2 regions of the Rhizobium sp. K102 genome follow, and region 1 is predicted to be linked to the other one. Evidence: riboswitches for the same ligand, from Rfam matches in the RefSeq annotation. Region 1 holds a riboswitch; the other holds the start of a gene.
What was found. Region 1 has a riboswitch for thiamine pyrophosphate ahead of MHI61_RS25245 (ABC transporter permease). Riboswitches for the same ligand answer to the same signal wherever they lie in the genome.
Positions count from the first base shown of each region.

Region 2: it holds a riboswitch for thiamine pyrophosphate, as region 1 does, so the genes downstream of both, thiC (phosphomethylpyrimidine synthase ThiC) here and MHI61_RS25245 (ABC transporter permease) in region 1, are expected to answer to the same signal.

Region 1 is NZ_CP092436.1:3,914,688-3,922,536, reverse strand. It holds gene fdhF (formate dehydrogenase subunit alpha) at 1-718, opposite strand, end outside; gene MHI61_RS25275 (NADH-quinone oxidoreductase subunit NuoF) at 782-2,338, opposite strand; gene MHI61_RS25270 (formate dehydrogenase subunit gamma) at 2,335-2,814, opposite strand; gene MHI61_RS25265 (LysR family transcriptional regulator) at 2,945-3,838, opposite strand; gene MHI61_RS25260 (metalloregulator ArsR/SmtB family transcription factor) at 3,918-4,259, opposite strand; gene MHI61_RS25255 (SDR family oxidoreductase) at 4,362-5,132, opposite strand; gene soxR (redox-sensitive transcriptional activator SoxR) at 5,253-5,723, opposite strand; TPP riboswitch at 6,056-6,169, shown strand; gene MHI61_RS25245 (ABC transporter permease) at 6,378-7,184, shown strand; partial or broken gene MHI61_RS25240 (ABC transporter ATP-binding protein) at 7,181-7,849, shown strand, end outside.
Region 2 is NZ_CP092433.1:168,955-176,803, reverse strand. It holds gene MHI61_RS02815 (thiazole synthase) at 1-549, opposite strand, end outside; gene thiS (sulfur carrier protein ThiS) at 551-748, opposite strand; gene thiO (glycine oxidase ThiO) at 745-1,719, opposite strand; gene thiC (phosphomethylpyrimidine synthase ThiC) at 1,722-3,554, opposite strand; TPP riboswitch at 3,650-3,782, opposite strand; partial or broken gene MHI61_RS02795 (DNA repair exonuclease) at 4,074-5,343, shown strand; gene MHI61_RS02790 (AAA family ATPase) at 5,343-7,849, shown strand, end outside.

The DNA of each region.
Region 1 (7,849 bases):
ACTTCTCGGTCAGCGTCGCCGTCGGGCAGGCCTGGACGCAGGCGCCGCAGGAGACACATTCGGAATCGATGAAGGCTTCATGCGCACCCGGTGACACCTTGGAGCCGAAACCGCGCCCCTCGATCGTCAGCGCGAAGGTGCCCTGCACCTCCTCGCAGGCGCGCACGCAGCGCGAACAGACGATGCACTTGGAGGGGTCAAAGGTGAAATAGGGATTGGACTCGTCCTTCGGCGTCCATTTCAGATTGATCTCGCCATTGTTGCGCGCCCTGACGTGGTTGTCGCCGTCATAGCCGTAGCGCACGTCACGCAGGCCGACGGCGCCTGCCATGTCCTGCAATTCGCAATCGCCGTTGGCAGCACAGGTCAGACAGTCGAGCGGGTGGTCGGAAATATAGAGTTCCATCACGCCGCGGCGGACATCCTTCAGCCGATCCGTCTGCGTGTGCACCACCATATTGGCCGCCACCGGCGTCGTGCAGGAGGCCGGCAAGCCGGCCCGGCCCTCGATCTCCACAAGACAGAGCCGGCAGGAGCCGAAGGCATCCATCATGTCGCTGGCGCAGAGCTTCGGCACGGTGATGCCGGCCTCCATCGAGGCGCGCATGATCGACGTGCCCTCCGGCACGCTGATCTGCTGTCCGTCGATGGTCAGCGTCACCATGGTTTCCGATTTCGAAGCGGGAGTGCCGTAGTCGATTTCATGGATGAGAGACATGGTCGGCCTCCTGTATGGACGTGGAAATGAGCAATTGGGAGGAAGTTAACGAGTGGAAAGTCATCACTCAGCCGCCTCCGCGATCGGCGCCGGCGAAAAATCCTCCGGGAAATGCGTCATCGCGCTCATGACGGGATAGGGCGTGAAACCGCCGAGCGCGCAGAGCGAGCCGAATTTCATCGTATTGCAGAGATCGGCCAGCAGCGCCCGGTTCTTCTCCGGCTCGATGCCATGGGCGATCTTGTCGGCCGTCTCGACGCCGCGCGTCGAGCCGATGCGGCAGGGCGTGCACTTGCCGCAGCTTTCGATGGCGCAGAATTCCATGGCGAAACGCGCCTGCTTCAGCATATCGGCGGTGTCGTCGAAGACGACGATGCCGGCATGGCCGATCAGCCCGTCCCGCGCGGCGAACGATTCGTAATCGAACGGCGTGTCGAACAAGGCCCGCGGGAAATAGGCCCCGAGCGGCCCGCCGACCTGCACGGCCTTGACCGGCCGTCCCGTCGCCGTACCGCCGCCGATCCTGTCGACGATATCGCCGAGCGAAAGACCGAAGGCTGTTTCGTAAAGACCGCCATATCTGATATTGCCGGCGATCTGCAGCGGGATGGTGCCGCGCGAACGGCCCATGCCGAAATCGCGATAGAAGGCGGCGCCCTTCTCCATGATCACGGGCACGGAGGCGAGCGAGATCACGTTGTTGATGACCGTCGGACAGTCGAATAGTCCCTTATGCGCCGGCAGCGGCGGCTTGGCGCGCACGACGCCGCGCTTGCCTTCGAGGCTGTTCAAAAGGGCCGTCTCCTCGCCGCAGACATAGGCGCCGGCGCCGGTGCGCACCTCGATATCGAAGGCGCGGCCCGAGCCGAGCACCGACGGGCCGAGGATCCCGGCCTGCCGCGCGATGCCGACGGCCTCGCTCATCGCAGCGATCGCATGCGGGTATTCCGACCGCGTGTAGACGAAGCCCTTCGTGGCGCCGGTCGCAAGTCCTGATATCGCCATGCCTTCGATCAGCACGAAGGGATCGCCCTCCATGATCATCCGGTCGGCAAAGGTGCCGCTGTCGCCCTCATCGGCATTGCAGACGATATATTTGCGGTCGCCGGCCGCATCGAGAACGGTCTTCCACTTGATGCCTGTGGGGAAACCCGCGCCGCCGCGTCCACGCAGGCCGGAATCGGTGACCTCCTTGACGATTTCGGCGGGCGCCATCGAAACAGCGCGGCGGAGGCCGGCAAGGCCGCCATGCGCCTCGTAATCCGAAAGCGAGAGCGGATCGATGACGCCGCAGCGGGCGAAGGTCAGGCGGGTCTGTTGCTTCAGGAACGGGAGGTCTTCAACCTCCCCGAGACAGAGTGGGTGATCGCCGCCATTGACGATGCCGGCGTCGAAAAGACCGGACACATCCTTTGCCTTCACCGGTCCGTAGCCGATGCGCTTGCCGGCAAGCTCGACCTCGACCAGCGGCTCCAGCCAGAACATTCCGCGCGAGCCGTTGCGCACAATCTCGGCATCGAGGCCGCGGGCGACGATCTCCTGGGCAATCGCCTTTGCCACCTTTTCGGCCCCGAGCGCCAGCGCAGCGGCATCGCGCGGAACATATATCTTGACTGTCATCGACGCGCCTCCGCTACGAGTTCCGTCGCCATCTGATCGTCGACACGGCCATACACCTCGCCGTCGAGCATCGCCGATGGGCCGCAGGCGCAGAGCCCGAGGCAGTAGACCGCCTCCAGCGTCACGCTGCCGTCGAGCGTCGTCTGGTGAAAATCGATGCCGAGCAGCGCCTTGATGCGCTCAGCCAGCGCGTCGCCGCCCATCGACTGACAGGCCTCGGCGCGACAGAGCTTCAGCACATGCCGCCCGGCAGGGTGGTCGCGATAATCGTGATAAAAGCTCATCACGCCATGCACCTCGGCGCGCGAAAGGTTCAGTTCCTCCGCGATCACGGGCAGGGCCTGCTGCGGCACATAACCGAATTCCTGCTGAACTTGATGCAGAATGGGAAGCAGCGGCCCTTCAAGGAAGCAAAGGTCGGCGACAATGGAACGCGTGCGCGCTGCGATATCGCCTTCGGCGATATGAATGGTCATAAGGCAGCCCTCCCAGCCGCTGGCTCGTTGCGGAATGGCGCCCCCCAGCTGAGGCCATCCCACACACAGCATCTCAAGGAAGCCGGCGACGATCAATAAAGCTATCTTGTGGATTGATAGGTTTTTCCTATCAGAGCTCTTCATCCCGCACGAGCACGCGCGCTTCATGCAGCAAGGCCGACACGAGCGGCGTGAAGGGCTCGCGATAGGGCGCGACGAGGCCGACCAGATGGTGGGCCTCCGGTTCAACGATCGGAATCATGCGGATTTCTATTGGGAATCCAAATGATTTTGCAACGTTGCGCGGCATGATGCTTGCCCAGCGCCCGGTTCGGACATGCGAGAACAGCACGATCATCGAGTTGGATTCGAGGGTTGGATGCACCGTCGCGCCGGCTTCCGTCAGGTGCCGGTTGATGATGCGTCGGTTCTGCATGTCGGCAGTCAATAGACAAAGCCGAAGATCGCCGACCTCCTTCCAGGTCACGCTGTCGCGATCAGACAGTGGGCTGCCCGCAGCCGTGATCAAATGATAGCGCTCGGCATAGAGGGGAACACTGGTGACACGGCCGAGCGGCTCATTTTCAAGATAGGTGATACCGGCGTCGATCTCGAGATTTTCGAGCATGCTCAGCACCTGCAGCGAATTGCGCGAGACGATCGAGAAGGTCACGCCCGGATGTCGTTCCTGAAAGGGCGTGGTGATGCGCGACAGCATGGCGAGCGCCGTCGGAATGGCGGCGAGTCGAATGTGGCCGGAAAGACCGCGCCGCGCCGCGCGCATTTCCTCGCGCATGGTGCGGGCATCGCCGACGATGCGCCGCGCCCATTCGAGCACGCGCTGCCCCTCCGGCGTCAGCCCCTGAAACCGCGACCCGCGCTGCACCAGCATGACGCCGAGCTGATCCTCCAGCTGGCGGATGGCGGCCGAGAGCGTCGGCTGCGAAATCCCGCATTCCTCCGCAGCGCGGCCGAAATGCTTTTCATTGGCAAGGGCGATGAAGAATTCCAGCTTGTCGATCATCCGGTCTCCCGACCCGGCATGCTATCATCCGGATCCAGCCCATCTTTTGCGCGGCAGCCGGCGCGCGACCCGACATGCTTTAACCGCTTTCGGCAGCCGGAAAAAGATCGAACAGCGATTCGAGGAAGGCAAGAACGCTAAGATTGCCGATGCTGTAATAGACCAGCCTGCCCTGACGGCGCGTATTGACCAGCCCTTCGAGCCTCAGACGCGCGAGTTGCTGCGAGACCATTGCCTGTTGTATGCCGAGAATATTCTCGATTTCACCCACTGTCCGCTCCTCATTCGCGAGGATGCAGAGGATTAGAAGTCGGCTCTGATGCGCCAGCGCCTTCAGCAGATCGCTCGCTTCATGGGCTTTTGCAGCGAGTTTGTGCAGTTCCTGGCCGGTCATCCCCGGCTCCGGTTTAGGCAACGGCATTCGGCATCTCGGAAGGGAAGCAAAAGGTAGATCAGCACAATAGCATATTCGCACAAGCGAATTCGTCAAATGTGATGAAATGCCAAAAAAGGTCCAAGTAAATCAGCAGATAAGCTGACCGCCGTTGATCTCGAGGACCTGGCCCGTAATGTATCCGGAGAGCGAAGAAGCCGCCAGGAACAGATAGGCGGGAGCGCAATCCTCGGCCGTGCCGAGCCGCTGCAGGGGAATGGATTTTCTCGTCTGCTCCAGCTTTTCGCGGGAGGAATAGCGCTCATGGAAATCCGTCTCGATCGTTCCCGGCGAGACGCAATTGACCCGGATGCCATCCGGCGCCAGCTCACGGGCAAGCGCCTTGGAATAGGTGGAAACGAAGGCTTTCGAGGCCGAATAGACCGAAGAACCGGGACTGCCGCCGGTCAGCGCTGAAATCGAAACCGTGTTGACGATGGCCGCGCCTTCGGCCGCTTTCAATGCCGGCAATAGCGCCCGGGTCAGCGCCACCACCGACGTCTGGTTTAGCCGCACGATCGCTTCATAATCTGCGTCGGTCAGCGTCGCAGCCGGGAAACGGCCGAGCATGGTGCCGGCATTATTGACGAGCACATGCACCTTGTCGAAGAAAGTGAGAGCGTCCTCTGCAAATTGGGCAGCGCCGCCGACGGCGGTGAAATCGGCGTTCAGCAACAGCGCCCGTCTTTCCGATTCAGCCGTCAGCAGGAAATCCGGCAGATCCCGTCCCGGTTTGCGCCCGGTATGGACGATCACCTTCGCGCCGCAGTCCAGGAACTGCCGGGCCACCTCGAGGCCGATGCCCCGCCCGGCGCCGGTGACGACGACATTGCGATTTTCGAATAGTCTCGGATGGAACACGAAGCCGTCCTCCTCGCGGACGATGCCGCCGGTTGCGTCATTCGCCCTTAACATATGAGCGCGCCGGCCGAAAGAAAGGCACGCATCGATCTTTCCGCCGCAGGAGAGAGCTCCGGCAGCTCAGCTTTCGTTCCCGCTCTCCAGAAGCCGCGCACCGGGCCCTTCCTCGCCGAGCCGATCGAAGGGATTGCGCAATGGACAGCTTTCGATCGACAGACAGCCGCAGCCGATGCAGCCGGTCAGACGGTCTCGCAGCAGGCCGAGCCGTCTGATTCGCTCGTCGAGTTCATTCTTCCAGCGCGCTGACAGCGTCTGCCAGTCGGTAACTGTCGGCGTGCGCCCCTGCGGCAGGGAGGCAAACGCCGTCTGGATTTCCGAGAGCGGAATGCCGACACGTTGCGCCACCTTGATGATACCGAGCCGGCGAAGCACGTCACGTCCGTAGCGCCGCTGATTGCCGCGCGTGCGGATGCTGGAGATCAGCCCCTTGGCCTCATAGAAATGCAACGCCGAGACGGCAAGACCACTGCGTTCCGCCACTTCGCCGACCGTCAAAAGCCTGCCGAGCGGCGTAACGGTGATCGTATCCATCGCCTCTTGACCTCAATATTGGTTGAGGTTTTATAACGCCTGCTCCCCCGGACGTAAAGCCCAGGCGCAGGAAGGAGCGACAGTGAGATCACCCCGGTCGGTAACGGACTCAATCATGGGCCGGCATTTGCCGCCCGCGCCACGACCGCGTCCTGCCAACCTAGCCGCCTGTGAGACGAGCTCGGGTTCCGTTCCCGGCAGGTACGGAACCTCGGAAAACACCCGGGCAGAACTCCGCCCGGGTGTTTTTTGCGTCCGTGGTTCGGTTCCGACCGGACGGACGGATGTGTGATTTTGCGGTTGCGGTAAGAAGACCCCGATGATAGTTTTCGCTGAAATAACAGGGGAGCTCCGTGTCGCCGGGGCTGAGATGAGAAGCGCAAGCCTCCGGACCCTTCAAAGCTGATCTGGGTAATGCCAGCGGAGCGAGGTTCAGATGTTTTCCGGCGCACAAGTGTCACCCTTTCCGATATCCGGCAGTCTCGCCGGCACCATTCCCGATGTCTTCGACAGGTTTGCGCATCTGCGGCGCCGCGCGGCTTTTCAAGCGCGCAAACGGGGCCGCGGCACTTTGAATCGCTGCGTGATTTTATCCTTGGATCGATTCCGACCTGAAGAAGCATGCAGCCGGACGAAAGCCTGAAATCGACGCTGATGACATCGCCACCACCATCGGATTCGCGTCTTGCCGCGCTCGGTGCCGCCCTCTACCGGGCGATCCCCGCCCTGCTCGCCGGTTTTGCCTTTCTGGCCGCATGGGAACTTTATGTCGATCTCTCCGGCATCAAACCGTCCATCCTGCCGGCGCCTTCGCGCATCCTGACCCAGGGCTGGCTGAACCGCGAAGCGTTGATATCAAACACTTGGCCGACGCTCGGCGCCACACTCGGCGGCTTCGCCCTGTCGCTCGCCTTCGCTTTCGTCTCGTCGATCCTGATGGATTTCATGCCCTTCATGCGCCGGGCATTGCTGCCGATCTTCATTGCCAGCCAGACCCTGCCGCTGGTGGCGATCGCGCCCCTCGTCGTCCTCTGGTTCGGTTTCGGCCTGTTGCCGAAGATATTGCTGGTAGCGCTCGTCACCTTCTTCCCGCTGCTCGTCGCTTTGCTGCAGGGTTATGAGGCAACCGACCGCGACATCGCTGAACTCTTGAACTCGATGAAGGCAAGCCGCTGGCGCATTTTCCGCCTGGCACGGCTTCCCTCCTCGCTGCCCTATTTCTTCGCCGGCCTCAGGATCTCGATCACCTATGCCGTCGTCGGCGCGATCTTTGCCGAATATGCGGGAGCCGCGCGCGGCCTCGGCATCTATATCCTCAACGCCAAGAACAATTTTCGGCCGGATCTCGTCCTCGCCGCCGTCGTCGTCAGCGCCGTGCTGACACTCTGCCTCTTCGGAGTGACGCTGATGATCGAGCGCCTCGTCATGCCCTGGCAACCGTCCGGGGAGCGCCGCCGATGACCGATGAACTGGTCGAACTGCGCAAGATTTCGAAATCCTTCGACGGCATGCAGGTGCTCGGCGATATTTCGCTCGCCGTCGCAAGCGGCGAGTTCGTTTCAATCGTCGGCCCCTCCGGCTCCGGAAAATCGACGGTGCTCCGATTGCTGACTCAGGCGCTTCGACCCGACTCAGGCGCCTTGCTCTTCAAGGGCGCCCCGCTGGAACAGGCGCCGCATTCCTTTGCCTTCATGCCGCAACGCGATGCGCTGATGCCCTGGCGCCGGATCATCGACAATGCCGCCCTCGGCCTGGAGGTGGGCGGCATGAGCCGCCGCGCCGCCCGCGCCACTGTGGCGCCGCTGTTCGAGCATTTCGGCCTTGCCGGCTTCGAACACCATTTTCCCGCCGAACTCTCCGGCGGCATGCGCCAGCGCGCCGCGCTGTTGCGCACCGTTGTCCAGAGCCAGGACATGCTGCTGCTCGACGAGCCTTTCGGCGCGCTGGACGCGCTGACACGCACGCAGATCCAGGAATGGCTGCAGGGCATGTGGACGCAACATCGCTGGACGGCCTTGTTGATCACCCACGATGTTCGCGAGGCGGTGTTCCTCTCCGATCGGATCTACGTGCTATCGGCCCGCCCGGCGCGTATCATCCGACAATTCCGCGTTCCCCTGCCCCGC
Region 2 (7,849 bases), on a different replicon from region 1:
ATCGACGATGAGCGGCACGTCAGGAAAATGTGCTCGGAATGACCGCAGCGCCATCGGGTTCACCGGTCCCATGGCGGAGCCGATCGGCGCGCACCAGGGCATCAGGATGCGGCAGCCGGCCTCGAGCAGCTTTTCGGCGACGACAAGGTCGTCGGTCGTATAGGGGAAGACCTGAAAGCCCTCCCCGGTCAGGATGCGTGCCGCTTCGACAAGGCCGAAGACATCGGGCTGCAGCGTATCGTGATGGCCGATCACTTCGAGCTTGATCCAGTCGGTGCGGAAAACGTCGCGCGCCATCTTCGCCGTCAGCACAGCCTCCTGCACGCTGTGGCACCCGGCCGTATTCGGCAGCACCCGCACGCCGAGCTCGCGGATCAGCTCGAAGAAGGCGCCGCCCGCCTTGCCGCCGGCGGCCTCGCGCCGCAGCGAGACGGTGACAATTTCGGCCTTCGAGCGTCTCACGGCTTCTGCCAGGACGGCGGGCGATGGGTAGCGGGCGGTGCCGAGCAGCAGCCGGGAATGGACCTCGACGTCGTAGAGTTTCAGCATGTCAGCCTCCCTGCATCGGTGAGAGAATTTCAATGCGGTCGCGCTCGCCGAGCACGAAATCGGCGCGATCCTCGCGGTGCACCAGTTCGCCGTTCACCGCGGTTGCGAGCCACCCGCCTTCGTAGTCCAGAGCGAGAAGCAGATCTGCGAGCGTCGCGGCCGCGACCTCCTGTTCCTCGCCATTGATGATGAAGGTCATGACGCAGGTCCTTGTTCTGTGAGAAGACGCCGCGCGACCTCTGCGGCCATGGCCGGCGCCAGCAGAAAGCCGTGGCGGTAGAGGCCGTTGACATGGAGGGTGCGTCCCTCCTGCGTCACGCGCGGCAGATTGTCGGGATAAGCGGGCCGCACGCCTGCGCCGGTTTCCGTAACCCGTGCCTCGCCGAAGGCGGGATGCAAGGCGTAGGCGGCGTTCAGCAATTCCATCAGCGAACGCGCGGTAATCGGGCCGGCATCGTCGCTTTCGATCATCGTCGCCCCGACCATGAAGCGGTTTTTTTCGCGCGGCACGATATAGATCGGGTGGCGCGGATGCAGCAGGCGGACGGGGCGGGAGAGACTGACCTCGCCTGTTTCGATGCAGAGCATCTCGCCTCGAACACCGCGCAATCCAGGCAGCCGGCCGATCTGGGCGGCACCGGTGCAGTCGATTACCCGGTCATAATGGGCAAGATCAGCTTCGCCCGTGACGCCGAGCATGAGACGCATGCGGGCGTCCTCCAACCCTGCGGCCAGGGCGGCGAGCGCCTGCCGTGGATCGAGATGCGCTTCCTGCCGGAAGAACAGCGCCCTGCGGAAGCGGCCGGCGAGATCAGGCTCCAGAGCGGCGATCGCCGCCTCGTCCAGCCATTCCCATCCGCTTGTCCGGCGGGAAAAGCGGTCGAGCTCGCCGGCATCGCGCCCGCCCGCCACGACAAGCGTTCCCCGGCGATTGACATGGCCGGGCAATGCCGCCTCCCACCAATCGGCGGCAAGGCGACCGAGCGTCAGCACCGGCTCCTCCGCACTTTCCCGTTCGCACCACGGCGCCAGCATGCCGCCGGCAAAGCCGGATGCGCCGGCGCCGGCCTTGTCGGCCTGCTCCGCAAGGGTGACGCGGAAGCCGTGGCGATAGAGCTGCCAGGCAACGGTGAGGCCGGCAACGCCGGCCCCTTTGACGAGAACGCGCATGGTCATTCTCCGGCGGGAGTTTTCGCGACCTCTGCGACCGGCATGTAGAGATCGCCGCCATCGCGGTACTTGGCCGCCATCGCTTCCAATCCCTCTTTCTGAGCTTCGGCGCGAATGTCGTGGGAAATTCGCATGGAGCAGAATTTCGGGCCGCACATCGAACAGAAATGCGCCACCTTGTGCGCCTCCTTCGGCAGGGTCTCGTCGTGGAAGGAGCGGGCCGTATCCGGGTCGAGGGAGAGGTTGAACTGATCCTCCCAGCGGAATTCGAAGCGCGCGCGCGACAGCGCGTCGTCGCGGATGCGGGCGGCCGGATGTCCCTTGGCGAGATCGGCGGCATGGGCGGCGATCTTGTAGGTGATGACGCCGGTTTTGACGTCGCTGCGGTCGGGCAGCCCCAGATGCTCCTTCGGCGTGACGTAGCAGAGCATGGCCGTGCCGAACCAGCCGATCATGGCGGCGCCGATACCGGAGGTGATGTGATCATAGCCCGGCGCGATGTCGGTCGTCAGCGGTCCGAGCGTATAGAAGGGGGCTTCGCCGCAGACCTTGAGCTGCTTGTCCATATTCTCTTTGATCTTGTGCATCGGCACATGGCCGGGGCCCTCGATCATCACCTGGCAGTCCTTCGCCCAGGCAATCTTGGTCAGCTCACCGAGGGTTTCGAGTTCGGCAAATTGCGCTGCGTCATTGGCGTCCGCGATCGACCCCGGACGCAAACCGTCGCCGAGCGAGAAGGAGACGTCATAGGCACGGCAGATGTCGCAGATTTCCTCGAAATGCTCGTAGAGGAAACTCTCCTTGTGGTGATGCAGACACCATTTGGCCATGATCGAGCCGCCGCGTGAGACGATGCCGGTGACGCGATTGACCGTGAGCGGGATATAGGCCAGCCGCACGCCGGCATGGATGGTGAAATAATCGACGCCCTGCTCGGCCTGTTCGATCAGCGTATCCCGATAGACTTCCCAGGTCAGATCCTCGGCAATGCCGTTCACCTTCTCGAGCGCCTGGTAAAGCGGCACCGTGCCGATCGGAACCGGCGAATTGCGAATGATCCATTCCCGGATGTTGTGAATGTTGCGGCCGGTGGAAAGGTCCATGACCGTGTCGGCGCCCCAGCGGATCGCCCAGACCATCTTCTCCACCTCTTCCGCCATCGACGAGGTGACCGCCGAATTGCCGATATTGGCGTTGATCTTCACTAGGAAATTGCGGCCGATGATCATCGGTTCGGATTCGGGGTGGTTGATATTGGCGGGGATGATCGCCCTGCCCTCGGCGACTTCCCGCCGCACGAATTCGGGCGTCACGAAATCCGGAACATGCGCGCCGAAGCTCTCCCCGTCGCGCGCGAGCGCCTCCCTCGCGGCCTGCCGGCCGAGGTTTTCGCGGATCGCGATAAACTCCATTTCCGGGGTGACAATGCCGGCACGCGCATAGGCGAGCTGGGTGGCGGCGCGTCCGGCCTTTGCCTTTAGCGGCGTGTTGCGAATGGGAAATTCAGGCGTCAGCCGCTCGCCGGTGGCAAAACCATTGTCTTCGGGCTTCACCACCCGGCCTTCATAGCCTTCGACGTCGCCACGCGCCCTGACCCAGGCTTCGCGCAAACGCGGCAGCCCGGCGTCAATGGAAACCACATGGGCCGGATCGGTATAGAGGCCGGAGGAATCATAGACCGTAACCGGCGGCTCGCCGGAGGTCGGGTGAAGGCTGATTTCGCGCATCGGCACGCGCAGATCCGGATAGAGCGTTCCGGGCTTGACGATCTTGGTCGAGGCCGGAAGCGAGCCGGTGGTGACGACGGGAGTAAGCTGGGGTGCAACAATATTCATGGATGAGGCTCCAAGGTTTGACGTTTGGAGACCCAGTTCCAGTGTTGGAATGATGGAAAGACGCCTTGCGCGACAAAGCGAAAATCCGCCCAACAGCCGCAGCGTCCGCACCGTCCCTACGCCAGTATGAACTGGATCAGGTTCAACGGGTCACTGCGCCACAATCGGCAAGGCCGAATCGTCTCAGCAGAATCTCAGCCCCTTGCCGGGACACCCCTGGTGAATGTTCGCCATCAAAGACTGCAGCGGCCTTTGTGTCAAGAAGCCCTTTTGCGTTCCAAGGCAGTGGCTGTCGATGCTGGTCGCCGATCGGCTGGGATCGTAGAGTGTGCCGGCGGCCGTAGCGCGCCGGTCGAGCAACATTGATTGTGGATGGGCCGGCTTTACCGGCCCATTTCGCTCGCGCCCCTTGGACGCGTGCTCCATATTCTCTCGCTCACGGCCAGGTGACAGCGACCGCGCGTTCATCGGTCCGATGGCACCGGCTCATCATCCAATCGCAACGCGATTTCTGCATTCATGGCTTATCGTTTCGTCCACACTGCCGATCTCCATCTCGACTCTCCGCTTCGATCGCTGGCGCTTCGCAACGCCGAGTTGGCCGATCTCGTGAGTGACGCCAGCCGGCAGGCGCTGATCGTGATCGTCGACCTTTGCCTCGAGGAGCAGGTCGATGCACTCGTTATAGCCGGCGATCTCTATGACGGCGAGCAGACGTCGATGAAGACGGCGCGCTTCCTGGCAAGCCAGCTGGAACGGCTGCACCGGGCGGGGATCTGCGTCTTCAAGATTCGCGGCAATCACGACGCGATGTCGAAGATCGCCAGGGAGCTGGTGATGCCCGATACGGTGAAGATCTTCGGCGGCCACGCCGAGACCGTGGAGGCGACGAGAGGCAGCCTGTCGATCGCGATCCACGGTTTGAGCTTTGCCAAGCCGCAAGCGCCGGACTCGCTTCTGCCGAAGTACAAGCCGCCGGTGGCGGGAGCGGTCAATATCGGCATCATGCATACGAGCCTTGCCGGATCCGCCGGCCACGACGTCTATGCGCCCTGCAACGTGCTCGACCTTCACGCCTCGGGATTCGACTACTGGGCGCTCGGGCATCTTCATCAGCGCAGCCAGTATCCCGGCACGGCGACGGTCATCATGCCCGGCATACCGCAAGGCCGCGACATCAACGAGTTCGGGCGTCAAGACCGTGTCGCTGGTGACGGTGGCGGATGACCGAACGGTGACAGTCGAGGAGCGGCGCACCAGCATCGCGCAGTTCGAGCGCGTCGATGTCGATCTTACGGGTGTCGATGATTGGCGTGATGCGGCCATGGCGATCGAAGCGGCACTGACGGCGCAGCGCGAGCATACGGCCTCGCCGCATCTCGTCGCGCGCCTCAGGCTTTCCGGTCGCACGCCGCTCTCCTGGCAGCTTCGCCGCGATATCGACCTGATGCAGACGGAAGCCGAGCAGCGCGGTGACCGGGTCGGCCGGACCTGGATCGAGAAGCTGGAACTCGCCGTCGAAGCGCCGGTGCCCCTCGCCGACGAAGCCATTGCCGATCCCGTCATCGAGCTCGGCGCGCTGATGCGGGACGAGGTCATCGCCCGCAGCGGGTTTCGCGACGACGTCAGGGAGATGGTTCGGGACCTGCTCGCCGACCTGCCGCCCGAGAGCCGGGCATTTGCCGGGCATGACGAGACTGGTTTCGAACGCTTTATCGACAGCCTTCTCGCTGACGGCGCCGAGGACATCGCCGCCCGGATGAAAGCCGCGGAGCGGGGAGACAGCTGATGCGCCTGCGTCGTCTCGACCTCATCCGTTATGGCAAGTTCACCGACCACTCGATCGATTTCGGCGCGGCCCGACCGGGTTCGCCGGATCTGCACATCGTCTATGGCCTCAACGAAGCGGGCAAGTCGACCACCTTCGCCGCCTATCTCGACCTGCTCTATGGTATAGGCGAGCGCAGCACCTACAATTTCCTGCATCCGTACAACACGATGAAGGTTGGTGCGCGGCTGGAATTCGGTGGCGCGGACCACGAATTGGCCCAACTCGAATTGCGGACCGGCAGCCTCGTCGATGATCGGGGACAGGCTGTGAACGAGGCGCTTTTGGCCGGCGCGCTCGGCGGCGTCGGCCGCGACGCCTATCGCACCATGTTCTCGCTCGACGACCAGTCGCTCAAGGAAGGCGGCAACGCCATCATACAAAGCAAGGGCGAGCTCGGCGAGCTGCTGTTCTCGGCAAGCTCGGGCCTCGCCGGCCTCAGCCGTTCGCTGGTAACGGCAGCCGACGAAGCCAATGGGATCTACAAGAAGCGGTCGTCGAGCACGAAGCTTGCGGAACTCAAACGCGCGCTCGAAGCGCTGAAGGCCGAGCGCAATGCCATCGACACGCTTGCCTCCACCTATTCGGGCCTGAAATCGACCCACGAGCAGGCCGACGCCGCCTATGCCGCGACGACGCGGGAACTGGCCGAGGCCAAGGCCCGGCACCAGGAGCTGACGCGTCTTCTTAGTGCCCTGCCGGCGGCGCTGGAACTTCGGCGGCTGGACGCCGATGCAGCCGGCATGGGCGATCTGCCGCGGCCGCCGGCCGAATGGTTCACACTGCTGCCGCAGCTTTTCCGCGATGAGACGCGGCTGCAGGCGCTTGTCGAAACCGCCGACCGCACGCTGCGCCAGCTTGCCGACGAGATCGAGGCGATCACGATCGACGACAAGGCGCTGGCGGTCGCCGCGCATATGGACATGCTGGATCAGGGGCGGGCGCGCTATCTATCGGCTGAGAGCGACCTGCCGAAGCGCCGGCTGGCGCTGGCCGAACAGGAAGGCGAGCTGGTGCGGCTGCTGGCCGATCTCGAGCAGCCGGGCCATGCGACGCCCGAGGCGCTGCTGCTGCCCGCCTCGCTGATCGGCATCGTCCGCGATCTCATCGAGCGACGTTCCGGCGTCGAGGCCAACCTGGCTGCCGCGGGCCGCGAACTGGTGCGGGCGCGCGAGAATCTCGAAAGGCTGAACAAGGAAGGCGGCTCGCAAAATGGAGCCACGATCCTCGATCCCGCGCGTCTCAGCCGGATCGAGGCCGCTCTTGGCCGGCTGACGGGGTCTGACCTTGCGGTGCGGCTCACCATGGAAGAACGTACACTCGCCCAGGCGAAGCGAATACAGGAGAAGCAGTTCGCACAGCTTGCGCCCTGGAAAGGTGATGCCGTCGCTCTGCAGCGGACGAGCGCGGAGGAGCCTCGGCAGACCGAGGCCTGGCGTGGCCAGGCGATCTCCATCGACAAGCGGATTGCGGATCACGAGGCACGGCTGCGCGATCTCGGCACCGAACAGGCGCTGACCAAAGCCCGGATCGCGGCTTTCGTCGCCGGCGGTTCGATCGACGATGCCGAGGCCGCGAGGCTGCGCTATGAACGCGATGCCGCATGGCAGGCGCATCTCGCCAGCTTGAATGCCGCGACCGCCCGGACATTCGAGGAGCGAATGCGCCAGGACGATGTGGTGTCCGCCGGCCGGCTGTCGCGCGCGCAGGAACTGGCCGAGCTGCGCCAGCTCCGCCAGACCGAAGCGGCAACGGCGGCAGCGATCGAACGGCAAAGGGAATTGCTTGCCGAGGCGCGCGCCGAACATGATGGGCTTGCCGAACGCATCGGTGGTCTGCTGCCCGAGGCAATCGAATATGACGCCGAAGCTGCGGCGCGCATTGCAGCACTCGAGGCATGGAGCAGCAAGCGAGCCGCGGCGCTGGCCGCGTGGGACGAACTGCAGCGGGCCGAAGAGGCGGTAGACGCGCTTCGCGGCGAACTGGACAGCCATGCCGCGACGCTTGCGGCGAGCCTTGCGGATGCCGGCCGTGGTGGCGCCGACGATCTGCCGGTCGCCGCGCTAATGCAGGCGGCAAACGATTTGCTTGCCACCGGCAAAGCCGAACAGGCGGCGCGGCAGGCGCACGAGAGGGCAATCGACGATCTCGACCGCGATGTCAGGGAACGTGAGCGCGACCAGCAGGAGGCGGAAGCCGCGGTCGCGGCCTGGGACCGGGAATGGTCGGAGGCGCTGTCGCGAACCTGGTTTGCCGACAAGGCCGGCTCGTTGGCCGCCGTCCGCGCCGAGCTGGATGCGCTCGGCACACTGCCCGCCATCCTGAAGGAACGGGATGACCTCGCAAGCCGCGTTGCCGCGATGGAGCGCGACCAGGAGCAATTCCGCGGGGATATTGCCGGGCTTCTCGCAGAGTGCGGCCTCAGCCGGTTGGCATCCGATACGCTCGCCTCCGCCAATGCGCTGGT